One region of the Lentzea sp. NPDC059081 genome, then DNA from elsewhere that is predicted to be linked to it. Evidence: riboswitches for the same ligand, from Rfam matches in the RefSeq annotation. Region 1 holds a riboswitch; the other holds the start of a gene.
The links. A riboswitch is a leader RNA that binds a small molecule or an ion and turns the genes downstream of it on or off. The one in region 1 is predicted to bind thiamine pyrophosphate.
Positions count from the first base shown of each region.

Region 1 (15,186 bases):
TTCGCGTAGATGGCGGCGTGGTCGCTCGAACCGCGGGCCGCGAAGAGCACGAAGCGCGGGGCCCGTTCGCGGATCACGGCGGCGACCTCGGCGATGGCCGCGCGCGAGGAGTACAGGGACGAGAAGATCTCCGGCTGCGCGGCGATCTCCGCTGCCATGTGCCTGCCTGGCTGGGGCGTGGTCATGTCGTGCCTTTCAGGATCAGCTCGGCCGCGGCTCGGAGGCTCACCCGAGAACCGCCGTGGGTGTCGATGCGGGCGACGCTGCCCAGGTCCGGGCCGGGCACGCCGGTTTCGACGTGCACCACCTCGAGGCCCAGATTAGTTAAGTTTGTTACCAGTTGTCGAGCGCTCGTGTGTCGGTGGGCGTCTCTGGTCACGACGACAATCGTGCGGCCACCAGCGGTTTTCGCAACTTCTTCCGCCGTGGTGTCGCGAGCCGCGATCACCTCGGTGCCGGGGAGCACCTCGGCCAGGTAGGGGCCCAGGCCCCACGGGACGTCGCCCACCGCGATGGACGGGTCGACGACGAGGTCGACCACCACCGGGTCGCTTCCGACACCAACCCGGCCGCGCACTTCAACAGCACGTCGAGCGGCCGTGAGACCGATCTCAGCGTCGTGGGCGTCGACGGTCGACGGCGGCAGGCCCAGCGCGAGCGAACGGGCAGCTGCCTGCGCGAGGCGTTCCTCGGACAGCTCGCCGGACTTCACCGCGGCGACGATCGAGTCGATCAACCACTGCAGGTCGTCGTCATCCAAGGCGATGCCACCGAGGCACAACGCGTCCACGCCCGCCGCCAGCGCGCGGACGGCGCCGTGGGCCAGGTCGCCGCCGACGGCCTTCATGTCGAGACCGTCGGTGATCAGCGCGCCGGTGAAGCCCAGCTCGGTGCGCAACAGGTCGATGGCGTGTTTGTTCAGCGTCACCGGCTGCGGGCCCCACTCGGGGACCACGAGGTGGCCGGTCATGATCGAGCGGACGCCGGCGCGCACGGCCGCCTGGAACGGCACGAGCTCGACGGCGCGGAGCTGTTCCTCGGTGCGCGGGAGCACCGGGAGCTGCTCGTGGGAGTCCTCTGTGGACGCTCCGTGGCCGGGGAAGTGCTTGGCGCACGCGGCGACGCCCACGGTCTGCAGGCCCTCGACCCACGCGGCGACGTGCCGGGCGGCGAGGACCGGGTCCGAGCCGAACGCGCGGACGCCGATGATCGGGTCGTCCAGCGTCAGCACGAGGTCGGCGGACGGCGCCAGGTTCAGCGAGATCCCGCACTTGGCGAGCCGGGACCCGATGGACGCGGCGACCGAGCGGGTCAGGTCGAGGTCGTCCACCGCGCCCAGGGCGTGGTTGCCCGGCACCTCGGAGCCGCGGCCCGCGTCGAGACGCGTGACGTCGCCGCCCTCCTCGTCGATGCCGATCACCACGTCCTGGCGGGCCGAACGGAGCTCGCCGCACAGCGCGGTCACCTGGGCGTCGTCGACGACGTTGCGCCCGAAGAGCACAACGCCGCCGAGGCCGTCAGAGACGCGCCGCAACAACCAGTCGGGAGCGGTCGTTCCGTGGAAACCGGGAAGCAGAACGGCTGCGGCCAACTGATCCACGCGTCATCCCTTCACTGCACCGGCGGTGACACCGGCGACCATCTTGCGCTGCACGATCAGGAAGAACACCAGTGCCGGCACGGTGAACAGGACCGACGCCGCCATCGCGCCACCCCAGTCGGTGCCGAACGCGGTCTGGAACCCGGACAGCCACACGGGCAGCGTCTCGCTGTCCTGGCTGCGGATCAGCACCTTGGCGAACAGGAACTCGTTCCACGCCGTGATGAACGCGAACACCGACGTCGCCACGAGACCGGGGCCGAGCAGCGGCAGGGTGACCTTCTGGAACGCGCCCCAGCGGCCGCAGCCGTCGACCATCGCGGCCTCCTCGAGCTCGAGGGGGATGCCGTTGACGAACCCGCGCAACGTCCACGCGCAGAACGGCAGCGTCACCGCGAAGTACACGAGGATCAGCGACGAGAGGTGCTCGTACAGCTGGAGGTCCCGCATCATCAGGAACATCGGGATCAGCAACGCCTCGAACGGCGCCATCTGGGCCACCAGCATCAGCAGCACGAAGCCCTTGCGGCCGCGGAAGCGGAAGCGCGACATGGCCACCGCGGCGGTGATGCCGACGATGATCGCGGCGAGCACCGCCGTCAGCGTCACGAGGAGGCTGTTGCCCAGCGACGACAGGAAGCCCGGCTTCGACCACGCCGTGGCGAAGTTCGAGAGCGTCACCGAGAACGGGACCAGGTCGTAGTCCGACGTGATCGTCGTGCCCTTGGGCTTCAACGCCGACGTGATCATCCAGTACGTCGGGAAGAGGAAGAACAACGCGAGTGCGAGACCAACGACGTTGGCCGCCGACTTCTTGAGCATCAGATCTTCCCCTCCTCGGTCTGCAGGAGCTTGCGCAGGTACTGGAACGTGATCAGGCCGAGGATGACCATCATCAGCACGGAGATCGCGGCCGCGACGCCGAAGTGGCTCTTCGCGATGCCTTCCAGGTACTGCAGCACCGGCAGCGTCGTGCTCTCACCGCTGGGACCGCCCTCGCGGAACACCCAGATCTGGGCGAAGACCTTGAAGTCCCACAGCGTCGACAGGAACGTCACCATCATCAGCAGCGACTTGATCTCCGGCCACGTCACCGCGCGGAACGTCTGCCAGCCCGTCGCACCGTCGATGCCCGCCGCCTCGTAGAGGTCGCGGGGGATGCCGACGAGGCCTGCGTAGAGCGAGAAGGCGAGGAAGGGGATCGCCTGCCACACGATCAGCAGGCCGACGACGGAGAGCGTCGAGGTGCCGGAGGAGAACCATGAGTAGCCGGCGAAGGAGTCGAAGCCCAGCTGCACCAGCGTCTTGTTCAAGATGCCGTAGTTCTGGTCGAACATCCACTGGTACACCGTGGTGGACGCCAGGATCGGCATCGCCCACGCGCACAGCATCGCGATCTGCAACGCGATCCGCACCCACGGCGTGAGCACGCGCATCAGCAGCGCGATCCCGAGGCCGATGCCCACCGAGGCGCCGACGACGGCGACGGTGAACACGACGGTCCGCAGGGAGACGGTCCAGAAGCGCTCGTCCTGCAGGACGGTCGCGTAGTTGTCGAAGCCGGTCCACACGACCTCGCCGCGCACCAGCTCGCCGAGGTTCAGCTGGCGGAAGCTCGTCACGAAGACGGAGACGACCGGCCAGCCGATCAGCCAGAGGATCGCGATGAGGGCGGGCGCCAGCAGCAGGTAGGGCAGCATCCTGTCGAAGGCGCTGCCCCGGCGGCGCCTGGGAGCGCCACCCGTCTTGGCAGGCGGCAGCGCCGGAGGGATGTTCCCCGCCGGCGCTGCCGTTTCGGTCGTTTTGACGGCCGTCATATCAGCTTGGCTAGGCCATGGCCTTGGTGACGGCGTCGCTCGCGTCCTTCGTCGCCTGGTCCAGCGTCTTCGCGCCGGTCAGGTACGCGGTGAGCGCGTCCTTCAGCGGGTTCTGGCCCGCCTCGACGGCCGCCCACTTCGGCGTCACCGGGGTGACCTTGCCGTTGGGGGACGAGTCCGCCATGGCCTTGCCGATCGCGTTGCTGGCGAGCTTGGCCGTGTCCTTCGAGGTACCGGGGACGGCACCACCCTCGGCGAGCTGGTCCTGGTACTTCTTGGACGACAGCAGCGCCAGGTACTTCTTGGCGGCGTCCGCGTTCTTGGTGGAGGCCGGGATCGCGAGGTTCGAGCCACCCAGGAAGACGGGCGCGGCGGAGCCGGCCTTCTTCGACGGGATCGGGAACGCCGAGGTCTTGTCCTTCAGCTCCGGCTTGGCCTTGACGGCACCGGCGAGCTCCCACGGGAGACCGACCATCATGCCGACGTTGCCCGTGCCGAAGACCTCCATCTGCTGGGGCTTCGCCTCGTCGATGTCAGCGGGCACCTTCTTGGCGGCCGACGCGTCGTAGAGCGCCTTGTAGGCCTCGAAGCCCGCCTTCGCCTGCGGGGTGTCGAGCGTGCCGGTCCACTTGCCGCCGTCCTGCTTGGCGATGTCGCCGCCCTCGTCCCAGATCAGCGAGAGCAGGAAGTACCAGGACTGACCCGGCAGGTACAGGGCCTGGAAGTCCGGGTTGGACGCGTTCGCGGCCTTGAGCTTGTTGATCGCGTCGAGCCACTCGGCGCGGGAGGTCGGCGGCTGCGCGACGCCCGCGGCCTGCAGCAGGTCGGTGCGGTAGATGACCGTGCGGTTCGCGGCGTAGAACGGAACGCCGTACTGCTTGCCGTTGAGCGTCAGCGAGTCCTTGAGGCCGCCCAGCCACTCGCCGCCGTTGAACTGCCCGTTGTCCGCCGTGAGGTCGGCGAGGGTGCCCTGGTCCGCGAAGCTCGCGGTCTGGGTGTTGCCGAGCTCGATCACGTCCGGGGGCGTGCTGCTGGCCAGTGCCGTGGTCAGCTTCTCCTGGATGCCGGTCCACTTCTGGACCTCGTACTTGACCTTGATGCCGTTCGCGCTCTCGAACTCCTTGTTCAAGGCGTCGGTCAGGGTCGTCGGCGCGGAGCCGTCCATGAGCCACACGGTGATCTCTTTGGTCTCCGTGCTGCTACCGCTGTTCGTGCTCGTGCCACATCCGGACACGGCCACTGCCAGTGCGGCGGCACCAGCAGCGAGTCCTTTCCAGCCCTTCACAGTCGCGCCCTTTCACCAAGCCCGGCCCTCGCCGGAACGTCCAAGTGGTGTAGACCAATGCGGAACAGCGTGTGCTGCGTCACCGGTCCTGTCAAGCGCGTTGCCAAAGCGTTGCGGAGTCCTCGGACCTTTTTTGTGTCGATTGGCGGGGGTTCGCACGCGCGAACCGGCGTGGACAAGGCATCCTTGTGTGGCGTGATGTGGAGTGCGAGGAGGAGGCCATGCTGGAGACGACGCCTGCATCGGGCGTGGACGCCAGGACGCGTGCGCAACGCGAACCCAAGTACTGGGGTCTCAAGCGGCACCTGCTCGACCTGCTGAGGGCGCTGCCACCGGGGTCGCCGATCCCCACGGAACGGTCGCTCGCGGCGGAGTTCGACGTCTCCAGGACGACCGTCCGCCAGGCGCTCGCCGAGCTGACGGTCGAAGGCCGGCTGCTCCGGGTGCAGGGCAAGGGCACCTTCGCGGCCGAACCCAAGGTCGCCCAGAGGTTGCAGCTGTCTTCGTACACAGAGGACATGCGCGCCCAGGGCCGCGTGCCGTCGTCCAAGCTCATCGAGGCCTCGGAGATGCCGGCGGAGGCGGAGCTCGCCCGCTACCTGGGCGTGCGTCCCGGTGCGAAGGTGCTGCGCCTGCACCGCCTGCGCCTCGCCGACAACGAGCCGATGGCGATCGAGACGACCCACCTCGCGCTCGGCCGGTTCCGCGGTCTGCGCCGGTACCTGGCGCCCGGCGCCTCGCTGTACCAGGTGTTGTCCGAGCGGTTCGGCGTCGAGATGGGCCACGCGGAGGAGACCATCGAGACCGCGCTCGCCTCGCCGGAGGAGGCGGAGCTGCTCGGCGCCGACATCGGCCTGCCGATGCTGCTGCTCTCGCGGCACTCGTTCGACACCGAGGGCAACCCGATCGAGTGGGTGCGCTCGGTCTACCGAGGTGACCGCTACAAGTTCGTGGCCACGCTGAACAGGCCGTCTTGATCGCCTGGGGGACACCGCGCGCCCGCGCGGTGCTCGCCACCACGATCCTCGGCTCCGGCATGGCCATGCTCGACGGCACGATCGTCAACGTGGCCCTGCCCAGGATCGGGGCGGAGTTCAGCGCGTCGGTCACCGACCTGCAGTGGATCCTCAACGGGTACCTGCTGGCCCTGGCCTCGCTGATCCTGATCGCGGGGTCGCTCGGCGACCGGTTCGGCCGGCGGCGGGTCTACGTGGCCGGCGTGATCTGGTTCGGTCTGGCCTCGCTGCTGTGCGGTGCCGCGTGGAACGTTCCGGTGCTGGTGGCCGCCCGTGTGCTGCAAGGCATCGGCGCGGCGCTGCTCACACCGGGTGCGTTGGCGATCCTGCAGTCGTCGTTCAACCGCGAGGACCGGTCTCGCGCGATCGGTGCCTGGTCCGGGTTGTCCGGCGTGGCTACGGCGATCGGGCCGCTGGTCGGCGGTCTGCTCGTGCAGGCCTGGTCGTGGCGGCTCGCGTTCCTGGTGAACCTGCCGGTCGCGGCGGCGTGCGTGTTCCTCGCGCTGCGGTTCGTACCGGAGTCGAAGGACGACCAGGCCGGACACCCCAACTACGCGTCCGCGCTGGTGGGAGCGTTGGGGCTCGCGCTGCTGACGGGCGGGCTCGTCGAGCAGTCGTACGTGGTGGCGGCGGCCGGTGCGGTCGCGATGATCGCGTTCGGGCTGGTGCAGCGGCGCTCCGCCGATCCGCTCGTGCCACCCGAGCTCTTCGGGAACCGGACGTTCCTGCTGTCCAACGTCCTGACGTTCCTGGTGTACGCGGCTCTGGGCGGCGTGATGGTGCTGCTCGTGCTGCAGCTGCAGATCTCGCTTGGGTACTCGCCGACCGCGTCGGGCCTGGCCAGCGTGCCCTTGACGATCGTGATGCTGCTGGCGTCCTCGACCTCGGGCAAGCTCGCCCAGCGCTACGGCCCGCGCGTGCAGCTGATCGCCGGTCCGGTGCTGATCGGCTTGGGCATGTTGTTGCTGCGCAACGCCGTTCCCGGCAGCTCGTACCTCACCGGCGTGCTGCCCGGCATCCTGGTGTTCGCCGTGGGGCTGGCCGCCGTGGTCGCCCCGGTGACCGCGACCGTGCTGGCTTCGGCGCCCGACCACCACGCGGGGGTCGCGTCGGGCGTGAACAACGCCGTGGCCCGCACCGGAAGTCTGCTGGCCACGGCCGTGCTGCCCGCCGCCGTGGGCCTGGTGGGCGACGACTACGCGAACCCGTCGGTCATGACCGCGGGCTGGCAGATGGCCCTCGTGCTGTGCGCCGCGGCGGCGATCGTCGGTGGCCTGCTGGCGTTCGGCGTGGACAACCGCGTGCTGGCGGCGGCGCCGGAACAGGACGAGGCGCCGCACCCCGGCGAGTGCCTGCACTGCGGCGTGGAGGGACCTCCGACGCACATCAGGTCAGGCGAGAAGGCGCACCAGTAGCTCGGGCTCGACGTTGCCGCCGCTCACCACGGCGACGCCGGTCCCCAGCTTGGCCTGCGCCGCGACCGCGACGGCCCCGCTCGGTTCGGCGATCAGCCGGGCCCGGCGGGCCAGCGCGGTGACGGCCGCGAAGATCTCGTCTTCCGACACCGTGACGACGTCGTGCACGTGCTTGGCGATGTGGGACCAGGTCAGGTCCGACGGTTCGTCCCGCAGCGCGTCAGCGGCCGTCTGAGCGCGTTTCAGAGGGTCCCAGCGCACCAGTTCGCCCGTTTTGAGTGATTCCGCGATGTCGGCGGCCAGTTCGGGTTCCGCGCCGATCACGCGGACCTCGGGGCGCAGCGACTTGATCGCCGTGGCGACGCCGGAGATCAGGCCGCCGCCCGACATCGGCACCACGACGGTGTCGACGTCCGGCAGGTCCTCGAGGATCTCCAGGCCGATCGTGCCCTGGCCGGCGATCACGTCGGGGTGGTCGAACGGCGGGATCAGGGTCGCGTCCCGTTCGCTGACCAGCGCTTCCGCGCGTTCGACGCGTTCGGTGATGCCGACGATGAAGACCTCGGCACCCAGCGCCCTCGTGGCCTCGACCTTGACCGCCGGGGTGTTGTCCGGCATCACGATCGCGGCGGGAACGCCGTGCAGCCGGGCCGCGAACGCCACGGCCTGGGCGTGGTTGCCGCTGGAGTACGCGACCACGCCGTTCGTGCGGTTCTCCAGCCGTGCCAACGCGTTCAGAGCGCCGCGGAGCTTGAACGCGCCGATCGGCTGGAGGTTCTCGGGCTTGATCCATCCAGGACCGAACGGCAGCAGCGGCGTGCGCACCACGTGGGGCGCGATCACCGCCGCCGCCGACCGGACTTCTGACAACGTGATCATCCGAGGATCGACGCCAGCAGAGACGGCTCGATGTTGCCGCCGGAGACCACCGCGACGGTCGGACCGCTCAGCAGATCGCGGTTCAGGTAGGCCGCGACGGGCACGGCACCGCTCGGCTCGGCCACGACCCGCGTGCGGCGGGCGATCTGCTTCACGGCGTCGTGGATCTCGTCCTCGGTGACGGTGACGAAGTCGTCGACGTACTTCCGGATGTGCGCCCAGGTCAGCTCAGAGGGCTCGGCGCGCAGGCCATCGGCGGACGTGCGGGCGCGGTCGTGGGCGTCCCAGCGGACCAGCTCGCCGGCGGCGAACGACGCGGCGGCGTCGCCGGCCAGCTCCGGCTCCACGCCGATCACGCGGACGTTCGGGCGCAGCGCCTTGATCGCCGTCGCGACGCCGGAGATCAGCCCGCCGCCGCTCACCGGCACCAGAACCGTTGCCACGTCGGGGAAGTCCTCGGCGATCTCCAGGCCGACGGTGCCCTGGCCCGCGATGACGTCGAAGTGGTCGAAGGGCGGGATCAGCGTCGCCCCGCGCTCCTCGACGAGCTCGGCGGCGCGCGACTCGCGTTCGGTGATGCCGACGACGAACACCTCGGCGCCGTGCGCCCGCGTCGCGTCGATCTTGAGCTGCGGTGTGTTCTCCGGCACCACGATCGCCGCGGGGATGCCCAGGGTCTTGGCGGCGTAGGCGACCGCTTGCGCGTGGTTACCGCTCGAGTACGCCACGACACCGCGGGCGCGGTCCTCGGAAGGGATGCGCTGCAACGCGTTCACGGCGCCGCGCTGCTTGAAGGCGCCGATCGGCTGGAGGTTCTCCGGCTTGATCATCAGGCCGGAGTCGAACGCCAGCAACGGGGTGCGGACGACATGCGGGGCGATCGCGGCGGCAGCCGCTTGGACGTCTTCGAGAGTCACCAGGCGCATGGGTCGATGATGCCCGTCACCAGGCCACAACCGCTGAACTGTGCCCAACGTCCTACGTATGTCATGTCTGAGAAGGAGAAGATCACCCCCGTCAAGCTCGTCGCGAGTGTGCTCGCCGCCGTCACCGCGGCCGTGCTGAGCCTTCGCCTGAACCTCGTCGGCACCATCGTCGGTGCCGTCCTCGCCAGCGTGGTGACCACGCTCGGCGCCGTGTTCTACCAACGGTCGATGGAACGCGAGAAGCGTTGGCAGATCATCGTTGTCGGCGGTCTGCTCGTCTTCGTGGTGACCGTCCTCGCCGCGACGAGCGTCCAGCTGGTGAGCGGCAGACCCGTCACCGCCGACCCGAGTGGACCGACGCCGACCACGCACACCGAGACCGAGACCCGCACCGAGACGACCAGGATCGAGACGGTGACCGTGACGGTCCCGCCGGGCACGTCCGGTCAGTCGCCCGCCGAAAGCACCACGCCGCCCTCGTCCTCGACGGTGTCCTCACAGCCGAGCGACAGCTCGACGCCGTCGTCGACGCCCGAACCCATTCGGTGATCACTTCACTACGTTGAGCGATAGTTAACTGTCAATTGCTACGCAACGGAGTTGATCTGTCGTGAGCTGTGACACACTTCGACCACGAACGGGGCTGAGCGTCATAGCCGGAAGTTCGGAAACGTCACTCGAACGGGCGAACCTTTAGCCCCAAAAGAGACAGAGGGAGGGCGCGATGAGGCTCGTGGAAGCACCACTTGAGCGCGGCGCCCTCGATGTGAAGTCACTCCGGACGGGATTGGGAGGGGTGGGGCGACCCCTGCCGCCGCCCCACCACCCGTCCCCCTAGAGCCCCCGAGAGAGGTCCCTGCAACCGATCTCTCGGGTTCCCCTGCACCCGAAAGTGAGGGAGACGTCTGATGAACCGCACGAGTGCGGCCCGTGTTACCGGTGCCGTGTTGCTCGCCACCGGAGTCGTGACTGCTCTCAGCGTACCGGCGTTTGGCGCCCCTGCTGCACCAGTCGCCCCAACCGGTTCCGACACGGAGAGCTACCCGGCCGAATTGCTCCAAGCGATGCAACGCGATTTGGGCCTGAACGCTGACCAGGCACGCGTCCGGTTGGCGTCCGACCAGAAAGCGGGCGAAGCCGCGGAGCAGGCGAAGGCCTCTCTGGGCGACGCGTTCGGCGGAGCGTGGATCGACCAGGCGAGCGGCAGACTGACCGTCGCCGTGACCAAGCCGGGACTCTCCGTCACCGGCGCCGACACGAAGGTCGTGTCGAACTCGTTGACCCGGCTCAACGGGACGAAGTCGGTCCTCGACCTCATGAGCGCCCCCGCGGCCATCACGAGCTGGCGGGTCGACGAGAAGTCGAACTCGGTCGTGGTCGAGGTGAACAAGAACACCCGCGACGCCGCGGCGGACCAGTTCATCGCCACCGCGAAGTCCGTCGGGTCGGCCGTGACGGTCGAAGAGGTCACCGAGAACCCGCGGACGCTGTACGACCTGCGCGGCGGTGACGCCATCTACATGGGCGGCGGGCGCTGCTCGCTCGGCTTCTCCGTGTCCGGCGGTTTCGTGACGGCGGGCCACTGCGGCACCACCGGCACGGCCGTCCAGGGCTACAACCGGGTCTCCGCCGGCTCGTTCGCGGGCTCGACGTTCCCCGGCAACGACTACTCCTGGGTGCGCACCAACTCGAACTGGACCCCGCGCCCGTGGGTCAACCGCTACAACGGCTCGAACGTGACGATCACGGGTTCCAGCGAGGCGGCCGTCGGCGCGGCGATCTGCCGGTCCGGCTCCACCACGGGCTGGCGCTGCGGCACCGTCCAGGCCAAGAACCAGTCGGTGAGCTACTCCCAGGGCACGGTGCGCGGTCTGACCCGCACGAACGCCTGCGCGGAGCCCGGTGACTCCGGTGGTTCGTGGGTCGCGGGCTCGAACTACAGCCAGGCCCAGGGCGTGACGTCCGGTGGTTCCGGCAACTGCACCTCCGGCGGCACGACCTACTTCCAGCCGGTCAACCCGATCCTGTCGCGCTACGGCCTGACCCTGACGCGCGGGTAGCGGTTCCTTCTCCGAGAAGCGCCGCGGCACTCCGGTGTCGCGGCGCTTCCTCAGTTCACGAGGACGATCTTGCCGTGGGCGTGGCCGGTCTCGCTCAGCCTGTGCGCCTCCGGGCCCCCGGCGAGCGGGAAGACACCGGCGAGCGGCACGGTGAAGAGGCCCTTCTCGGCCAGTGCAGCCGCGTCGGCGAGGCCGTGCAGGGCCTGGCGGAACGTGCCGGGGTCCGCCATGAAGGACGTGCGGACGCCTTCCGGAGGTGCCATGTCGGCGATCGTCAGCACCCGGTCCGGCGCGCCCGCGATCGTCACCAGGTCCGCGATGGTGCCGGCGCAGTGCAGCACCGCGTCCACCTCGCCCACCCGTTCCGTCAGGCCCTCTCCGTAGACGACCGGGGTGGCGCCGAGGCTCGCCACGAAGTCCTGGGTCGCCGGGCCGGCGGTGCCGATCACCCTCACGCCCCGCGCGACGGCCAGCTGGACCGCGAGCGTGCCGACACCGCCCGCCGCTCCGGCGATGAGCAACGTCGTCCCGTCGTTGAGGCCGAGCAGGTCCAACGCCCTCGTGGCGGTCTCGGTGTTCGCCGCGGCGCCGCCGGCCTGTTCCCAGCTCAGGGCGGCCGGCTTGGGTGCCCACGCGGCCAGCACGGCGTGGTCGGCGTTGGCGCCGCCGAGCTTCCCCAGGTCCACGATGCCGAAGACCTCGTCGCCTTTCCGGACGTCGGTCACGCCTTCGCCGATCTCGTCGACGACACCCGCCGCGTCCACGCCCGGCACGTGCGGGAGGGGAACGCGCCGCCCGAGCCGTCCTGAGCGCAGCGCGGTGTCGGCCGGGGTCACGCCCGACGTGCGCACGGCGATCCGGATCTGGTTCCTGCCCGCGTGCGGTTCCGGGGCGTCGGCGACCTTCAGCAGGTCGGCGGGGCCGTGGTCGAGGTACTGGAGGGCTCGCATGGCGGCGAAGTTAGTGGAACAGGGCGTCCGCTTAGTCCAAACTGAGACGGTGACGGCGGAGATGACTCACAACCTGCGTTCGGACGCCCGCGACAACCGCGACCGGATCCTGGAGACGGCACGGGAGACCTTCGCCGCGGACGGACTCGACGTGTCGATGAGAGAGATCGCGCGTCGTGCCGGAGTGGGTCCGGCGACTCTCTACCGGCGGTTCCCCACCAAGGAGGCGTTGGTGGTGGAGGTGTTCTCGGAGCAGATGCACGCCTGCTCGGCGGCGGTCGCGGCGGGACTCGCGCACCCCGACCCGTGGGAGGGGTTCCGCCGGACCGTCGAGGAGGTCTGCGTCGTCCACGTGCTGAACCGGGGGTTCGCGGCGGCGTTCACGAGCGCGTTCCCCAGGGCGATCGACTTCGCGACCGTGCGCGCCACGGCGTTCCGTCAGCTCGCGGAACTCGTGCGGCGGGCTCGGGAGACCGGCCGGCTGCGGGCGGACTTCACCGTGGACGACCTGGTGTTGCTGCTCATGGCGAGCAGCGGCGTGCGTCTGTCGACGACGGCCGCCGCCCGCCGGTTCGCCACCCTGTTCCTCGAAGGCGTGGCTAGCTGAACTGCACGGACCGCTTCGACAGGCCGTACCAGAAGCCGTCGACGCTGGTCTGCGCCTTCTCGTCGCTCGCGGCACCCAGCGCCACGAACAGCGGGGCGAAGTGCTCGGTCCGCGGGTGCGCGATGCCGGCCGCGGGGGCCTTCTGCTGGAAGTCGAGCAACGCGTCGACGTCGCCGTTCGCCAGCTGCTGGTGGGCCCAGTCGTCGAACTCCCTAGACCACGACGGCGGCTCGTAGTCCGGTCCGGCGGGGAAGTTCACGCAGCTCAGGTTGTGGGTCATGAAACCGCTGCCGACGATCAGGACGTTCTTGTCCCGCAACGGCGCGAGCTTGCGGCCGACCTCGTGCAGCTTGCGCGGGTCGAGCGTGGGCAGCGACATCTGCAGCACCGGCACGTCCTCGTTCGGGAACATCTCCTTCAGCGGCACGTAGGCGCCGTGGTCGAGACCGCGCCCCTCGTCCTGCTCGACGTGGCCGCCGAGGAGCTTGCGCACGTCCTCGGCCAGCCCCGGTGCGCCCGGCGCCGCGTAGGTGACCTGGTAGTAGCGCTGCGGGAAGCCCCAGAAGTCGTAGACCAGCGGCACGGTCGTGGTCGCGCCGATGGTGGTCGGCGCCTCCTCCCAGTGCGCGGAGACCATGAGGACGGCCTCCGGGCGCGGCAGGGTGGCGGACCAGTCCTTGAGCTCTCTGGTCCACGTCTCGTCATCGGCCAGCGGGGGTGCCCCGTGGCTCAGGTACAGCACTGGTGCGCTCACGTCGTCGAGCGTACGCCGATTAGTTCAAGTTTCAACTATCAAGTTCGAGTTTGAACGACTCGGCGGCGGTGCGCGGGTCCTCGGCGTCGGTGATGGCGCGGACGACGACCACTCGGGTGGCGCCGGCTTCCTTGACCTCGCGGAGGTTCTTCAGGTCGATGCCGCCGATCGCGAACCACGGGCGTGTGGACTTCGTGGCTCGGACGAGGTCGAGTCCAGGTGCGGGACGGCCGGGCTTCGTCGGGGTCGGCCAGCACGGGCCCGTGCAGAAGTAGTCGACGCCGGGTTCGTCGGCCGCCGCGCGCATCTGGTCGACGTCGTGCGTGGAGCGGCCGATCGCCATCTCGTCGCCGATGATCCCGCGGGCGAGCGGGACGGGGAGGTCGTCCTGGCCGAGATGCAGCACGTCGGCTCCCACGGCGTGGGCGATGTCGGCGCGGTCGTTGACGGCGAGCAGCTTCGCGTGGCGTTCGGTGGCCTCGGCGAGGACCTCGATCGCCTCGATCTCCTGCTTCGCCTCGAGTGACTTGTCCCGCAGCTGGATGACGTCGACGCCGCCCGCGAGGACCGCGTCCGCGAACTCGGCCAGGTCGGGCCGGTTCGGGGTGCAGAGGTAGAGCGTCGCGTCGGCGAGTCGTTGCCTGATCAGGTTTCCGTCGAGTCCTGGCACGCACGCACGTTAACCGTTATGTTGAAGTCGGTCCGCACGGGAGCCTGGAGAACACCGGGCTGAGAGGGAGCGTGGTTCGCTCCGACCGTCGAACCTGATCCGGGTCATGCCGGCGCAGGGAGCGTGAATGCCTTGAGCAGTGTGGAAGTGGCCGTCGTCGGTGGCGGTGTCATCGGTCTGTCCGTCGCTTGGTTCGCGGCGCGGGCCGGGTTCTCGGTGTCCGTCAGCGATCTCGGGTCGCCGCACGCCGGGTCGCGGGTCGCCGGTGGGATGCTCGCTCCTGTCGCCGAGGCGTGGCACGGCGAGGAAACCGTTACGTCGCAAGGGGTCGAGGCCCTGGCTCTGTGGCCGGAGTTCGCGGCCGACCTCGGGGTCGAGCTGTTCGACCAGGGGACGATCACGATCGGGACGTCGCCCGGTGACCTCGCCGACCTGCGTAGGATCGTCGGATTGTTCAACAATTCGGAGGTAGAATTGTTGAACAATCGAGCGATCCGACAACTCGAACCCTCGCTCGGGCCGGCGGTGCGCGGCGGGATGCTCGTGCGGGGTGATCTCGCTGTCGACAACCGCGAGCTGCTTTTCGCTCTGCGCAAGGCTTGTGTCGACGCGGGTGTGACGTTCGACTCCACTGTGGACGGACGGGTCGTGGTGATCGCCGCGGGGGCGTGGAGCGGGTCGCTGCACCCGGCGCTGCGGGACGTGGTCCGGCCGGTGAAGGGCGAGATCCTGCGGCTGTCGTGGCGGCCGGGCGCGTTGCCGCCGCCGACGAGGACGATCCGCGGGTCGGTGTCCGGGCGGTCCGTGTACCTGGTGCCGCGCAAGGACGGTCTGGTCGTCGGCGCCACCCAGTACGAGGCGGGGTTCGACACCGACGTGTCGGTCGCGGGCGTGCGGGATCTGTTGCGGGACGCGGAAACCGTGCTGCCGGGCATCGCCGAGTACGCGCTGACCGAAGCCGCCGTGGGGTTCCGCGCGGGCAGTCCCGACAACGTGCCCGTCGTGCGCTGGCTCGAACCCGGCGTCATCGCGGCGACCGGCCACCACCGCAACGGACTGCTGCTGGCACCGCACACCGCTCGTCACGTCGTCGGGCTGCTGCAGGGAGGAAGCTCGTGAAAGCACAGGTCAACGGCACCGCGCGCGACTTGGCCGACGGCACGTCGGTGGCCGCGGTGGTGTCGCTCGTGGGCGCTCCCGAGAAGGG
Region 1 is NZ_JBHYGW010000017.1:68,015-83,200, forward strand. Features, by position in the region: gene ACFWV3_RS30590 (SIS domain-containing protein) at 1-185, opposite strand, end outside; gene ACFWV3_RS30595 (glycoside hydrolase family 3 protein) at 182-1,600, opposite strand; gene ACFWV3_RS30600 (carbohydrate ABC transporter permease) at 1,604-2,422, opposite strand; gene ACFWV3_RS30605 (carbohydrate ABC transporter permease) at 2,422-3,417, opposite strand; gene ACFWV3_RS30610 (extracellular solute-binding protein) at 3,428-4,702, opposite strand; gene ACFWV3_RS30615 (GntR family transcriptional regulator) at 4,924-5,679, shown strand; gene ACFWV3_RS30620 (MFS transporter) at 5,676-7,133, shown strand; gene ACFWV3_RS30625 (threonine/serine dehydratase) at 7,110-8,012, opposite strand; gene ACFWV3_RS30630 (threonine/serine dehydratase) at 8,009-8,938, opposite strand; gene ACFWV3_RS30635 (hypothetical protein) at 9,002-9,487, shown strand; gene ACFWV3_RS30640 (S1 family peptidase) at 10,003-10,998, shown strand; gene ACFWV3_RS30645 (NADP-dependent oxidoreductase) at 11,049-11,948, opposite strand; gene ACFWV3_RS30650 (TetR/AcrR family transcriptional regulator) at 12,010-12,555, shown strand; gene ACFWV3_RS30655 (dioxygenase) at 12,548-13,309, opposite strand; gene thiE (thiamine phosphate synthase) at 13,341-13,979, opposite strand; TPP riboswitch at 14,006-14,117, shown strand; gene thiO (glycine oxidase ThiO) at 14,121-15,098, shown strand; gene thiS (sulfur carrier protein ThiS) at 15,095-15,186, shown strand, end outside.

Region 2 (15,186 bases), on a different contig from region 1:
CCGTCGACGCTGCCCGCCACCCGAATCCCGGGCACCGCGCGGACCAGCGGGCCGATCACCGGGTCGGCGCCGAGGAACGAGTCCACGGCCACCGGATCGGCGTCGAGGTCCAGCAGCCGCCGCACGCGGGAGACCGCCGCGCCCAGGTCCCGCACGTCGGCGAGGCGCAGCGAGCACAGGACGTGGTCCACCGGGAACGTCAGGCGGACCGTCGCCTCGCCGTGCGGCAACGACATCGTGCGCGCGTAGGAGTCGTCGGTGACCTCCTCGACGCCGGGCAGCGCACGTGCGCGGAAGTACGCGAGCAGGCCTACGGCATCGAACGGCGGCCTATAGGGCAGTCGCAGCACGATCCGGCCCGGCGTGCCGACCGGTGCTTTGCCGCGGCCGCGCATCTCGGACGGCGTCGAGGCGAACACCATGCGGATGGTGTCGTTGAACTGCCGCACCGACGCGAACCCGGCGGCGAACGCGATGTCCGCGAACGGCAGTTCGGTGGTCTCGATCAGCAACCTCGCCGCGTGCGCGCGGTGGGCCCTGGCCAGCGCCAACGGCCCGGCGCCGAGCTCCGCGGTCAGCACGCGGGTGAGGTGGCGCTCCGAGTAGCCGAGCTTCGCCGCGAGACCGGACACGCCGTCGCGTTCGACGGCGCCGTCGCTGATCAGGCGCATCGCCCGGCCGGCGAGGTCCGCCCGCAGGTTCCACTCGGGCGAGCCGGGCGTGGCGTCCGGCAGACACCGGCGGCAGGCCCTGAACCCGGCGGACTGCGCGGCGGCCGCCGTCAGGAAGAACCGGCTGTTGCGGCGCTTCGGGGTCACCGCGGGGCACGACGGCCGGCAGTAGATGCCGGTCGTGCGGACCGCGTGGACGAAGCACCCGTCGAAGCGGGCGTCACGTGCGGAGCACACCCGGTACGCGTGTTCTTCGTCGATGACCATGCCGACGATCCTGCCAGCGGGAACAGGCAATGGCTCGCGGGAATCGGACACGACCGTCGGCTGCCGTAGACTCGTCGCTCGTGAGTTTGACCCTCGGTATCGTCGGCCTGCCCAACGTCGGCAAGTCCACCCTGTTCAATGCGCTGACGCGCAACGACGTGCTCGCCGCGAACTACCCGTTCGCGACCATCGAGCCGAACGTGGGCGTCGTGCCGCTGCCGGACGCGCGCCTCACCAAGCTGGCGGAGATCTTCAGCTCCGAGCGCGAGGTGCCCGCCGTCGTGTCGTTCGTCGACATCGCGGGCATCGTGAAGGGCGCGTCGGAGGGCGAGGGCCTCGGCAACAAGTTCCTCGCGAACATCCGCGAGGCCAACGCGATCTGCCAGGTCATCCGCGTCTTCGACGACCCGGACGTCGTGCACGTCGACGGCCGCGTGGACCCGTCGAGCGACATCGAGACGATCAACACCGAGCTGATCCTCGCCGACCTCCAGACCCTCGAGAAGGCCATCCCGAGGATCGAGAAGGAGGCGCGGATGCAGAAGGACCGCCGCGCCGCGCTCGAGAACGCCAAGAAGGCCAAGGACGTTCTCGACTCCGGCCGCACGCTGTTCTCCGCCCAGTCCGAAGTGGACGGCGAGCTGCTGCGCGAGCTCTCCCTGCTCACCACCAAGCCGTTCCTCTACGTCTTCAACGCCGACGAGGGCGTCCTGAGCGACGAGGCCCGCGTGAAGGAGCTGCGCGAGCTGGTCGCCCCCGCCGACGCCGTCTTCCTCGACGCCAAGGTCGAGTCGGAGCTGCTCGAGCTCGACGAGTCGGAGGCCCTGGAGCTGCTGGAGTCGATCGGCCAGTCCGAGCCGGGCCTGCACGCCCTGGCCAGGGCCGGCTTCCACACCCTCGGCCTGCAGACCTACCTGACCGCGGGCCCGAAGGAGGCGCGCGCCTGGACGATCCCGCAGGGCGCCACCGCCCCGCAGGCCGCCGGCGTGATCCACACGGACTTCGAGAAGGGCTTCATCAAGGCCGAGGTCGTGTCGTTCGACGACCTGGTGGCCTCGGGGTCGAAGGCCGACGCGAAGGCGGCGGGCAAGGTCCGCATGGAGGGCAAGGACTACGTGATGGCGGACGGCGACGTGGTGGAGTTCCGCTTCAACGTCTGACCAGCGCTGGTGCCGGGTCCGCGACCCGGCACCAGACGTATTGACGTAATGATTGCGTCAATCTGTCTCGACAGCCGATGCGGCGAGCCCAGCGCGATCTGAGGGATCTGGTCACGGCGGGCGTTCTGAAGCCGGTCGGTCAGACTCGTGCCCGGTTCTACGTCGCCGGCCCGGCTTTTCCGGAGGCGGCTCTGGAAGCGGCTCGGACGCCGCTGACGCTGGTCGACCCCTACAAGCGCCGGTAGATCTCCAGCCAAGCAGGGGCCTTCGTCGTTTTTGTCGCTGATGTGGCGCTTCGGCGGTCACTGCGCGCGCTCACGAGGGCACGCCGCGCAACCGTTTGCACCAATGGAGCAGAGGCGACGAAAGCATTGGGCTCCAATGATTTCCTGAATCTCGGCATCTTGAGCGGATGAGGTTTGTACCGACCTTCGTGGGGTACCTCCAGTACAGGATTCCCCACCTGGAGGTTGGAATGATCGTCCTCGGTCTGATTCTGCTCGTCGTCGGATGGCTGGCCGGTATCAGCATCCTGACGACGCTGGGCGTGGTGCTCCTGGTGATCGGCGCGATCCTCGCCGTCCTGGGTGCGGTGGGCAAGCCGGTCGGCGGGCGCGCGCACTACTTCTGATCGACCGGCACCTCAGCTCTGAACCCGAAAGGGGGAGCCTCCACAGTGGAGGCTCCCCCTTTCGCTTGTGTCGCAACGCTCACAAGCTGTTCTTGGTGCGGGCGGCGACGGCGAACACGCCGGCGGCGACGGCGAGCATGGCCAGAGCAGCGACAACGGCAACGATGACATCAGCAGACATGACTTGAAAAACTCCCCTTGAAGCGATCTCCCGACTACTTGACGCTCGGGTACCCACAAAAGTTGCCTCGGGTAACGTTTTCGGGGTGAAACTCCGTGCTGTGGAAGCGCGAGTGCTCTCCGTAGCACCGTGGTTGCTCGCGTTGTCGGTGGTCGGGCACCTGTTCATGGTCGCCTTCCAGACGAAGATGACCATGATCGACCTGCTGGTCTACCGCAACGGGTCGCCGCACCTGTTCTCCGGCGACCTCTACGAGTGGCGGCTGGACCAGTACGCGGACGTGTTCCCGCTACCGTTCACGTATCCGCCGTTCGCAGCAGCGATCTTCACGCCGATGAGCTGGATCCCGTGGGAGGCGTCGCGGTGGGTCTGGCAGATCATCTGCCTGGCGTGCCTGTACTTCATCGTGCGCACCAGCCTCAAGCTGCTGAAGCTGGACGACCCGCGCCGCGCGATGTTCTGGACCGCGCTGGTGCTGTGGATCGAGCCGGTGCGCACCACGCTCAACTACGGCCAGATCAACCTCGTGCTGTGCGCGATCCTGATCGGCACGCTGGCGAGCGCGCGCAACTGGGTCGGCGGCGCCGGGGTCGGGTTCACGGCCGGCATCAAGCTCACGCCCGCGATCTCCGGGCTGTTCTTCCTGATCCAGCGGCGGTGGATGGCCGCCGTGTGGTCGTTCGTCGCTTTTGTCGTGGTCTATGGCATCGGATGGGCGATCTCGCCGTCCCAGTCGGACAAGTTCTGGTTCCAGCTGCTCGGGGACGCCAGCCGGGTCGGGCCCGTCGGCAGCGCGATCAACCAGTCGATGCGCGGTGCGTTGAGCCGGACGGTCGGCTACGACGTCAAGACCGGGCCGATCTACCTCGTCGCCGTGCTCGTGGCCGCGGCGCTGACGTGGTTCGCCGTGAGCAAGACCAAGGACGTGCTGGCGCTGATCATCAGCGTCCAGATGCTCGGCCTGCTGGTCTCGCCGATCTCGTGGAGCCACCACTGGGTGTGGATGGTGCCCGCCCTGCTGTGGTTGGTCTACGAGGGCGGACACCTCCTCTGCAAGATCACCGCCGGTCTGTGGGTGGTGCTGACCGGCGGCTACCTGATCTCGTTCCTGCTGCTGGCCCAGCCGAACATCTGGGACTTCCCGCGGCCGTGGGTCTTCGTCGTCCTTGGCTGGGGCTATCCGGCGGCGGGCCTGCTCACGCTGGTCGCGATCGGCCTGGCAACCCGGCGCCAGCAGGGCGACCTGCTGCCCCGCGACGAGGAAGCCGCCGACGGCGAAACCAGCCGAGTCGCCGGCTGAGGCTGGTCGCCAGGAGTCGCGGGCCGCGGTCCAGCTGAGCAGGCCGGTCTGCAACGCCTCCCAGCCCTTCGACACGAGCGGCAGGTAGGTGGCGCGGTCGAGCACGCCCGAGCCTTCAGGCTGCGGTACGACCGGAGGAGTGGTCGAGCATCGCCTGGTCGTGGTCCGCCAGGGCGACGCGGGTGAACGACGGCAGCGCACGTCCTGACCGAATCAGGCCAGGGCGTCCAGGACTCCGTCGATCTCCTCGGCGAGCGTCACGTCCAGGGCGGTGATTCCTCCCTTGTAGTGCGTGCTCAGGCGGAATGTCAGTGTCTTGTAACGGATGTCGACGTCCGGGTGGTGGTTGTCGTTCTCGGCGATCTCCGCGACCCGGTTCACGACCATGATCGCCTGCGCGAAGCTCTCCAGCTCCACCGTCCGCACCAGGGACGCGTCCTGGGCGGTCCAGTCGGGCAGTTTCGGCAGCACGTCGTCCAACTGATCGTCGCTCAACAGCTCGGCCATGTCCTGATCGTCCCACCACGTCACGTAAGCTGCGCGTTTGCCACGGGAGTCCGGTGAAGCGCCGGGCTGAGAGGAGGGCTCGCAAGCCCTCGACCGTCCACCTGATCCGGGTCATACCGGCGTAGGGAGAGATTTGACGTGAGAAGGATTTTCGCTGTCCTCGTCGCGGCGGCGACGCTGACCGGGTGCTCGGCCGGGTCGTCGACCGCGCCGCAGTCGCACGAGGTCACGCTGGTGACGCACGACTCGTTCGTGGTCAAGCCCGAGGTGCTGGACGAGTTCCAGAAGTCGAGCGGGATCACCGTGAAGCAGCTCGCGAGCGGGGACGCCGGTGAGCTCACGAACAAGCTGGTGCTCACGAAGTCCAACCCGATCGGCGACATCGCGTTCGGCGTCGACTCGACGTTCGCGTCGCGGGCGCTGAGCGAGGGCGTGTTCGCCGAGTACGCCTCGCCGGAGGCGTCGAAGGGCGCGCAGCGCTACCAGGCGGACACCTCGAACAAGCTGCACGCCGTCGACGTCGGCGACGTGTGCCTGAACATCGACCCGGCCAAGCTCGGCGGCGTCGAGCCGAAGTCGTACGAGGACCTGGTCGACCCGAAGTTCAAGGACAAGCTCGTCGTCGAGAACCCGGCTACCTCGTCGCCCGGTCTCGCGTTCCTGCTCGGCACGGTCGCGAAGTTCGGCGAGAACGGCTGGCAGGACTACTGGACCAAGCTCAAGGCCAACGGCGTCAAGGTCGTGAGCGGCTGGGAAGAGGCCTACAACCAGGAGTTCTCGGCCACCAAGGGCGACCGGCCGATCGTGGTGTCGTACGCGTCGTCGCCGTCCGCGGAGGGCGGCAAGACCAAGGCCGTGCTGGACACCTGCTACCGCCAGGTCGAGTACGCGGGCGTGCTGGCGGGAGCCAAGAACCCCGAGGACGCGAAGAAGGTCCTCGACTTCCTGCTGGGCGAGAAGTTCCAGGCCCAGGTGGCCGAGCAGATGTACGTCTACCCGTCGCGCGAGGGCGTCGCGCTGCCCGAGTCGTGGACCAAGGACGCGCCGCTGCCCACCTCTCCGCAGTCGTTGCCCGCGGACAAGGTGAAGGGCAACCGCGAAGCGTGGGTCGAGCAGTGGCGCAAGCTGGTGCAGGGCTGACGTCCCGCACGGGGTGGTCGGCGGCGTCACTGCTGCCGCTGGCCTTCCTGGGGTTGTTCTTCGCGTGGCCCGTGGTGGCGATCGTGTCGCTCGGGCTGCGCGAAGGCGGCGTCCTGGAGTCGCTCGTCGAGGGCGACACGTGGGAGCTGGTCGGGTTCACGCTCGGGCAGGCACTGGCGTCGACGATCGTGGCCGTCGTCGCCGGGCTGCCCGTGGCGTTCGTCCTGGCACGCTGCCGGTTGCGCGGGCTCGGGGTGGTCAGGGCGGCCGTGATGGTGCCGTTCGTGCTGCCGACCGTGGTGGTGGGCCTGGCTTTCCGGACGTTCTGGCCCGACGGCGGGGTGCTGCCGATCGTGCTGGCCAACGCGTTCTTCAACGTCGCCGTGGTCGCGCGGACCGTCGGCGGGCTGTGGGCGCACACCGATCGACGGGCCGAGGACGCGGCCCGCGCGCTGGGGGCTTCCCGGCCACGGGCGTTCGTGTCCGTCGTGCTGCCCGCGCTGGCACCCGCGATCGGGTCGGCCGCCGCCGTCGTGTTCCTGTTCTGCGCCACCAGTTTCGGTGTCGTGCTGGTGCTCGGCGGGTCGCGGTACCGGACGCTGGAGACCGAGATCTACCTGCGGACGGTCGAGCTGTTCGACCTGTCCGGGGCGGCGGCCCTGTCGCTGCTGCAGTTCGTGGCCGTGCTCGCGGTGCTGGTGCTCGGGGCGTTGGCCCGGCGCCGGCGGGAGACCGCGTTGTCGTTGCGCGGCAGGGAAGAGCTGGCGCGGCGGCCGTCCGGCGGAGAGTGGTACGTCGTGGCCGCCGCGGTCGCCGTCGTGGTGGCGTTGCTGACGCCGGTCATCGGGCTGGTGACGCGTTCGCTGTCCACACGGGACGGTTGGAGCTTCGCCGGGTACGTCGCGTTGAACACCCGCGGCGACCGCGGCACGCTGGCGGTGACCGGGATCGACGCGGCGCTGAACTCGGTGCGGACGGCGTTCGACGCGACCCTGGTGGCGCTGGTCGTCGGGGTGTTCTCGGCGGTGGTGCTGGTCGGGCTGCGGCGGTCCGGGAGCCGCTTCGCCGAGGTCCTCGACACCGCGCTGATGCTGCCGTTGGGCGTCTCCGCGGTGACCGTCGGGTTCGGCTACCTGATCACGATGGACGCGTTGCCGGGCGATTTCCGCACGTCACCGATGCTCGTGCCGCTGGCGCAGGCGTTGGTCGTGACGCCGTTGATCGTGCGGATGGTGCTGCCGGTGCTGCGGGCCGTCGACGAACGGCTGCGGCAGGCGGCGGCGACGCTGGGCGCCTCGCCGTTCCGCGTGTGGCGCGAGGTCGACCTGCCGTTGGCCGGGCGCTCGCTGGCCGCGGCGGCCGGGTTCGGGTACGTCGTGGCGCTGGGGGAGTTCGGGGCGACGAGCTTCCTCGCGCGCCCGGACGCGCCCACGTTGCCGGTGGTGATCGCGCGGCTGATGTCGCGGCCCGGTGAGTTGAACAGCCAGATGGCCTACGCGGCGTGCGCGCTGCTGATGGTCGTGACGGTCGGGTGCGTGCTGCTGGTCGAACGGCTGCGCGTGCCGAGCAGCGGGGAGTTCTGATGGCGCTGGAGCTGGACTCGATCACCGTCCGCTATGGACGGACGGTGGCGGTGTCGGACGTGTCGTTGTCGGTGGCCGACGGCGAGGTCGTGGCGCTGCTCGGGTCGTCGGGGTGCGGCAAGTCGACGTTGCTGCGCACGGTCGCGGGGTTGGAGAAGCCTTCTTCTGGTGCGGTGCGGTGGGATTCCGCCGACCTGGCGGGCGTTCCGGTGCACCGGCGCGAGTTCGGGCTGGTGTTCCAGGACGGGCAGCTCTTCCCGCACCGGACGGTGGCGGGCAACGTCGCGTTCGGGCTGCGGATGCGCGGGGTGGAGCGGGAAGAACGCGACAAGCGGGTGCTCTCGTTGCTGGAGCTGGTCGGGCTGGAGGGGTACGCGGACCGCCGCGTGACCCAGCTGTCCGGCGGTGAGCAGCAACGGGTCGCGCTGGCGCGGGCGTTGGCGCCGTCGCCGCGGTTGGTGCTGCTGGACGAACCGCTGTCGGCGCTGGACCGGGCGTTGCGCGAGCAGCTCGCGGTCGACCTCGCGCGGTTGCTGCGGGAGGCGGCCACGACGGCGCTGGTCGTGACGCACGACCACGACGAGGCGTTCACGCTGGCCGACCGGGTCGCGATCATGTCGCGCGGCCGGATCGTGCAGGTCGGGCCGCCGGCGGAGGTGTGGTCGTCACCGGTGGACGTGGAGACGGCGAAGTTCCTGGGCTGCACCAGGTTCGTGCCCGGCTCGTTCGTGGGGCTGGACGCCGAACGGGTCGGGTTGCGCGCCACGGCGTTGCGGGTCGACCCCGACGGGGTGCTGGAGGGCACGGTGCTGGAGCGGGTGCACCGGCGCGACCACGTCAGGATGCTCGTGGAGATCGGCGGCGAGGAGTACGAGGCCGTCGGCCCGATGAGCGAGATCGGCGACCGGGTGCGGCTGGCAATCGATCTCGACGGGGTCGCGCGGATCGGCTAGAAACGATCTCCATGGGACCTCTGGCGGGACGGGTCGCGCTGGTCACGGGCGTGAGCAGGCGGCAGGGCATCGGCTACGCGATCGCGTCGCGGCTGGCATCGCTGGGCGCGGACCTGTTCGTGCAGCACCACGTGCCGCACGACGCGGCGCAGGAGTGGGGCGCCGACTCGATCGACGAGGTGATCGCGGGCCTGGGCCGCCGGGTCGAGCACGCGGGCGTCGACCTCGCCTCACCGGACGCGCCGGAACCGTTGGTGGACGCGGTCTTCGAGGCTTACCGACGCGTCGACATCCTGGTGTGCAACCACGCGCGCAGCGGGTTCGACGGCGCGCTGCGCGAGTTGGACGCGGCCATGCTCGACGCTCACTACGCGGTGAACACACGGTCGTCCATCCTGCTCGCGCAAGCGTTTGCCCGGCACTGGAAGGGCGAGAGCGGCGGGCGGATCGTGTTCATGACGTCCGGCCAGAACCTCGGTCCGATGCCGGGAGAGGTGGCGTACGCGGCGTCGAAGGGCGCGCTGCACGCGGTCGTGGAGACGTTGTCGCACCAGCTGGCGGACCGGGGGATCACCGTCAACGCCGTGAACCCCGGCCCCACCGACACGGGGTGGGCGGGGCCGGAGCTCACGTCGTTCGTGAACGAGCGGATGCCGTTGAAGCGCTGGGGTCAGCCGGACGACGCCGCCCGGCTGATCTCCTGGCTCTGCACCGACGACGCCGGGTGGATCACCGGTCAGGTGATCAACAGCGAAGGCGGCTTCCGGCGGTAGTTCTTCTCGGCGCTAGTTGTCCTTCGTGATCAGGCGCATCGCCGCGAGGCCCGTGCCGATCAGCAGGTAGCAGCCGGCGAGCAGCGTGCTGTCCCAGATCTGGTCGAACGGGATCGGGTCGCGCATCACGTCGACCAGCCCGGGGAACCCGGTCGTGATCAGGAACGGGTGCAGCCAGTCCAGCGACGAGAACTGGCCCAGCACCTGGAACACGATGATCGTCGTCATCGTCGCCGCCTGCACCACCAGCGGGTGCTCGGTCGTCGCGCTGACCGCGAGGGCCACCGCGCCTATCGACACCATCTGGAACGTCACCAGCACGATGAACAACGCGATGCGCACCAGGCCCTCCGCGGTGCCCAGCGTCGTGCCGGAGATCGTCATCATGCCGTCGGTGCCGAGGAACGCCGTGCCGGCGATGATCCCGACGACCGCCATCAGCGTGACGGCGAGCAACGACATCGCGGCGAGCCCGAACAGCTTCACGAACAGCAGCCGCACCCGTGACACCGGAGCGACCAGCAGGCCACGCAACGTGCCGTGCTGGGCCTCGCCCGCGAGCCCGTCCGCCGCCCAGATCGACGCCACCAGCGGCAGCAGCAGGTTGAGCGACAGGAACAACGTGAAGATCGGCACGACCAGGCCGTTGCCCTGCAGGATCGCCGCAAGCCCCGGCCCGCCGCCGCCCTCGTCGCCGGCCGTCCAGATGCCGAAGCTGACGATGATCGGCACCAGGGCCAGGCCGAACAACCCGATGAGCGTGCGGGGCCTGCGCAGCATCCACCGCAGCTCGGAACCGAACTGACGCGTGATCATGGTCATCGCGAGCCCCCGTCCAGGGTGTCCACGGCGGACATCCCGCGCTCGGCCTCCTCGGCCTCGGTGAGCCGCGCGAACAGCTCCTCCAGCCCCGTCTTCCACCGCGTCGCCTCGAAGACCTGGACGCCCGCCCTGACGAGCGTCTCGATCACCTGCGGCGCGCTCGTCCCCGCGAGCTCGATGCGCAGGCCCTCGCCCAGCGGACGTGCGGAGATCTTCGCCTGCCGCAACGCGCTGAGCGCGGTCTCGACGTCCGGCGTGATCACCTGCAACGCCGACCCGCCCGCCTGCAGCAGCTCGGTCAGCTCTCCCTGCGCCACCACGGTGCCGCGGTGCAGCACCGCGACGTGCGTGCAGGTCGCCTCGACCTCGCTCAGCAGGTGGCTCGACACGAGCACCGTGCTGCCGGCCGCGTGCAGCTCCGCGATGATCTTGCGGATCTCCCGCGTGCCCGCCGGGTCGAGCCCGTTGGTCGGCTCGTCGAGCACGACCAGCTTGCGCGGCACGAGCAACGCCCCGGCGAGGCCGAGACGCTGCTTCATGCCGAGCGAGTACCCCCGGTACCTGCGGTGGGCCGCCTGGGCGAGCCCGACGCGTTCGATCGCGTCCTCCACGGCCTGCTTGATCTGCTTCTTCGGCAGCAGAGGCTCGAACGCGGCACAGCGGATGAGGTTCTCCCGCCCGCTCAGGAACGGGTGGAACCCCGGACCCTCGACCAGCGCGCCCACGTGCGGCAGCGACTGCTCGGCGCCCTCCGGGAGCGGCCTGCCGAGCAGTTCGATCTCCCCCTGCGTGGGGCGGACCAGTCCGAGCAGCATCCGGATCGTGGTCGTCTTGCCGGACCCGTTCGGGCCGAGCATGCCGAGCACGGCACCTTCCGGCACTTCCAGGTCCACGCGGTCCACGGCGACCGTGCTCCCGTACTCCTTGCGCAGACCCCTGGTCCGCGCGGCGACGGCGCTCTTGGTCGGCGCTGTCACCGGCGCGCTGGTCGAGGTGGTCACTTCACCTGTCCGATCGTGTCGAACAGCACCTGCTCGGGCACGGCACCCGCGACGACCCGGCCGTCGTCGGCGATCAGCACCGTCGCGACCTTCGTCGTGAAGAGCTGACCACTGCCCCAGCTGCCGTTGACCTTCTTGGTGAACCGGTCCACCAGACCCTGTGCCTCGGCCGGGACCTGGGTCATGGCCTGGGCGGGAATCCTCGCGCCGACGACCGTGTCCCAGCCCGTGCCGAAGATCTGCGGGTTCTCACCCTGCAGAGCCTGCTCGATGCCCATCTCGGGCTTCTCGCCGCGCTGCTGGGCCTTCTCCTCCGGCGTGGTGACCTTCGCACCCGACGGCGGCGTGAACTCGAACAGCTTCGGGTCCTGCGCGCCGACGTTGATCTCGCGGAACCCGACCGTGCCGGCCGGCTCCGCCGTGCCGTTGGTCAGCACCGCGACCCGCAGCGGCATCTTGAGCTCGGCGTCGACCGCGATCCGCACCTCGCGGACCAGCGTCTTCTCACTGGCCTTGGGGGTCAGCACGAGCTCGTAGGCTGCCCGGTTCGCCACGCGGGCGGTGCCGTCGACGCTGATCTCGCTGAACTCCTTGGTCAGCCCGACGATCTCCTTGGCCGCACTGGCCGGGTCGACCGCCTTGCTCTTGTCCTCGCCCCGGGACTTGTCGCCCTTGTGCTCGGACTTCGTGACCTCGTTGTCGGCGGAGTTCCACGACCAGGTGGTCGTGCCGTCGTCGACGACGGTCTGCTCGGACTGGCCGTTGGGCAGGGCGAGCCGGAGCTTGCCGTTGCCGTCGGTCCAGATCCGCGCGCTGTGCTTGCCGTCCGCCAGCTGCGGGATCTCGGCGATCTGCGGGAGGCCGAGCTTGTTGTCGACCTCCACGGTGCCGCCGAACGCGCCCGGCTTGCTGGTCAGGACCTGCTCCACGAGGCTTTCCGCGGAGACTTGCGGAAGTGAGGGCGGCTGGCCCGCGCCCGCTGGCATGGCGAGCAGGCTGAGGCCTGCCGCACCGGTGACCACCACGGCTGCTGACGCGGCCAGGGTCACCTTTCGCTTGTTCATCTTGTGGTCCCCTCCTCCAAGGGCTTGTGGTTACAGCTTGGGGGGAGGTTGCTGAGATGGTGCTGAGACTGGGTCTAGCTGCGGGTTTGTGGGTTTTGAGTGATCGTTTTTCGTGGATTGCCGGTGACCCTTAGGGGGCGGGTGGCCGGGTGGCTGGGTTTTCGTGGCCCGTTTCTGTCGGACCCTTTGAGTAGGTTGGGTTGCGAGGGGGCCTCCTTGCGGGGGGACGCCTGCGTCAGCTTGCGGTTTTCGGGCGTGTGGGTGGTCGACTTGCGGGTGGTTGCTGTGCCGCGACCTTTGCGGGTGGTCGCCTTGCGGGCGGCGAGGCTGCGGTTGCGTGCTTTCCCTCAGGGGCTCTGCCCCCGAACCCCCGGCAATCTGATCGGGGGCTACCGCGCCCTCGGCGGGTTGATGGCACGCCGGTTTGTGCTGGGCGGCTGCCGGTTTCGTAGTTTGGTTGCGTTGCGGTGGGGTCCCCGTCACGAGTCGCACCAGGAGCTGGCCACACCTGGAGGGGGATGTCAAACGGCCGAAAAGCGTGGCCGTTTGACATCCCCCTCCAGGTGCAGCGAGAGCTGTGGTGCGACTCGTGACGGGCACCCCACCGCGGGCGCTCTTGGCTCAAAGCGAGTGCTCGGCTTCGCCTTCGCGGTGCTCGCCTTCGGCTTCGCTGAGAGTCGGCTGAGGGGTTGCGGGCGGTGTTGTGCCCTTGCGGGCATGCTGTGCGTGTGAAGCCTCGAGTGCTGGTCGTGGACGACGAAGTCGGCGTGCGCCGGGCGTTGGAGCGCGGGCTTTCTGCCGAGGGCATGGAGGTTGTGACCGCCTCTGACGGGCCCACTGCCCTGCGGGTGGCGTTGACCGGGGCGTTCGACGTGGTGTTGCTCGACATCATGCTGCCGGGGTTGTCGGGGTACCGGGTGTTGCAGCGGATGCGGGCTGACGGGGTGCGGACGCCTGTGTTGATGGTGTCGGCCAAGGACGGGGAGATCGACCAGGCCGACGGGCTCGATCTCGGGGCCGACGGGTATCTGGTCAAGCCGTTCAGCTTCGTGGTGCTGGTGGCGCAGGTTCGGGCGCTGTTGCGGCGTGGGGGTGGGGCTCGGCGGCGGTTGACGCTGGGGCATCTGGTGATCGATCGCGGGTTGCGCGAGGTCAGTTGGGGTGGGCAGGACGTGTCGTTGTCGCCGCGGGAGTACGCGGTGCTGGACGTGCTGGCTTCTCGGGCTGGGTCTGTTGTCACCAAGGACGAGTTGTTGCGGACCGTGTGGGGGGACGAGCAGGCCGCTACTCGCAATGCGGTGGAGGTGTACGTGGGGTACCTCCGGCGCAAGCTCGACGCCGTCGGGGCAGGGGAGGTCGTGCGGACCATTCGTGGGCACGGGTACATCGCGTCCACTCCGGACTTGGACAACGCGCTGGGCAACAGGTGAACCCTCGCCGCTGGTGGTTGCGGCGCACGCTGCGGTTCCGGATCACCGTGGTGGCGACCGGGGTGGCGTTGCTGTGCCTGGTGGCGTTCACCGGGCTGGCGCCGGCGTTGATCGGGCTCATCCAGATCTCGGCGGTGGACCAGGAGCTCGAGAAGGCGCCGCCTCGGGTGCTCGACGTGTCCGGGGTACCGGTGGACGGGTTGCCGCCGCTTTCGTTGACGGCTCAGGACATCCGGACGTTGAAGTCGGGTGAGCCCGTGTTGCGGGTGGACGGTGCGTCCGCGTACCGGTTCCGCGGGCGGGTGGTGTTCACCTCGGACGGGTCGCCGCGGCTGGAGGTCTACGGCAGCACGTTGCTCGGGTACGAGAAGGCCAACTCGCTCGGGACGCGGTGGCTCGCGCTGGCCGCCGTGCTGGTGGCCGGGCTGGTGGGGATCGCCACCTGGCTGGCCGTGCGGTCGTCGTTGCGGCCCGTGGAGCGGATGCGGGTGGCGGCGGGGGAGCTGCCGCACGGGGAGCGGTTGCCGGTGCCGCCGTCGCGAGACGAGCTGCAGGCGCTGGCGGAGGCGTTGAACGCGTTGCTGGCTCGGCGGGACGAGGCTTCCGACCGGTTGCGGCGGTTCACGGGGGACGCGGCGCACGAGCTGCGGTCGCCGGTCGCGTCGGTGCGGGCGCAGGCCGAGGTGGCCGTGGCGCACCCGGATCCGGACTTCTCGATCGAGGTGCTGGAGTCGGTGGTCGAGGAGTCGATCCGGCTCAGCGCCCTCGTCGACTCGCTGTTGATCCTCGCGCGGGCCGACACGGGTGCGCCGCCGCGGGCCGAAGCAGTGGACCTCGTGCTGGAGGCGGAGGCGGCGATCTCCCGGTTGGACACGGAGTTGCTGGTGCGCCTGAACGCCCCGCCGTCGGCGTGCCTGGTGTCGGCGACGCGGTCCGAGGTCGAGCTGGTGCTGGACAACCTGCTGCGCAACGCCGCCCGGTACGCGTTCTCGACGATCACGCTGACGCTGGTGCCGGTCGGGCGGGACGTGCGGCTGCTCGTGGACGACGACGGGCACGGGATTCCCGTCGAGCACCGGAGCAAGGTGTTCGACCGGTTCTACCGGGTGGAGGAGGACCGCGGGCGGCGGTCCGGCGGGTTCGGGCTCGGGCTGGCTCTCGTGGCGCACCTCGTGCGGCGGCGCGGCGGGTCCGTGCTCGCCGCCGAGTCGCCTGCCGGTGGTGCGCGTTTGGAGATCCGCTGGCCGTCCTGGTAGTCAACTCCGGTGCCAGAGTTGCGAGCGTCGGCGCTGGTCGACGCGCCTGTTGCGGCTGTCGCCGGTGCCCTGCTGGACACCGCGCTGATCAGCGGGTTCGGTGTGCGGGTCCCGGGACCGCTGCTGTGCCTGGGAGACGTGCTCACCGGGCCGTTCGGGGTGCGGCTCACCGTGACGCGCGCTGATTTGTCCGGTGTGTCGGCCGAGGGGGATTTTCTCGAGCTGCACACGGATCTCGTGGTCACCGGAGCGGGGACGATGGTGGTCGACCGGGTCGGCTGGAAGTCCGTGCGCGGCGTGCTCGGGCGGTTCGCGGACGTCACGGTGGCGCGCGGGATCGCGTTGCGGGTGCTGCAGAAGCGCTCGGCGTTGCTGGCAGCGCGGTGCCGTGAGCTGGCCCGGGCGCGGGTCGTCGTCGGGGCGGCCGTCGTCCGGGATGGACGGTTG
Region 2 is NZ_JBHYGW010000020.1:118,332-133,517, forward strand. Features, by position in the region: gene ACFWV3_RS33440 (bifunctional transcriptional activator/DNA repair enzyme AdaA) at 1-938, opposite strand, end outside; gene ychF (redox-regulated ATPase YchF) at 1,019-2,098, shown strand; gene ACFWV3_RS33450 (DUF6131 family protein) at 2,574-2,729, shown strand; gene ACFWV3_RS33455 (mannosyltransferase) at 2,996-4,210, shown strand; gene ACFWV3_RS33460 (4a-hydroxytetrahydrobiopterin dehydratase) at 4,424-4,717, opposite strand; TPP riboswitch at 4,750-4,862, shown strand; gene ACFWV3_RS33465 (thiamine ABC transporter substrate binding subunit) at 4,856-5,857, shown strand; gene ACFWV3_RS33470 (ABC transporter permease) at 5,833-7,440, shown strand; gene ACFWV3_RS33475 (ABC transporter ATP-binding protein) at 7,440-8,393, shown strand; gene ACFWV3_RS33480 (SDR family oxidoreductase) at 8,405-9,166, shown strand; gene ACFWV3_RS33485 (ABC transporter permease) at 9,179-9,988, opposite strand; gene ACFWV3_RS33490 (ABC transporter ATP-binding protein) at 9,985-10,989, opposite strand; gene ACFWV3_RS33495 (outer membrane lipoprotein carrier protein LolA) at 10,986-12,053, opposite strand; gene ACFWV3_RS33500 (response regulator transcription factor) at 12,782-13,483, shown strand; gene ACFWV3_RS33505 (sensor histidine kinase) at 13,480-14,739, shown strand; gene ACFWV3_RS33510 ((deoxy)nucleoside triphosphate pyrophosphohydrolase) at 14,749-15,186, shown strand, end outside.
Region 2: another riboswitch for thiamine pyrophosphate. It lies ahead of ACFWV3_RS33465 (thiamine ABC transporter substrate binding subunit); the one in region 1 lies ahead of thiO (glycine oxidase ThiO).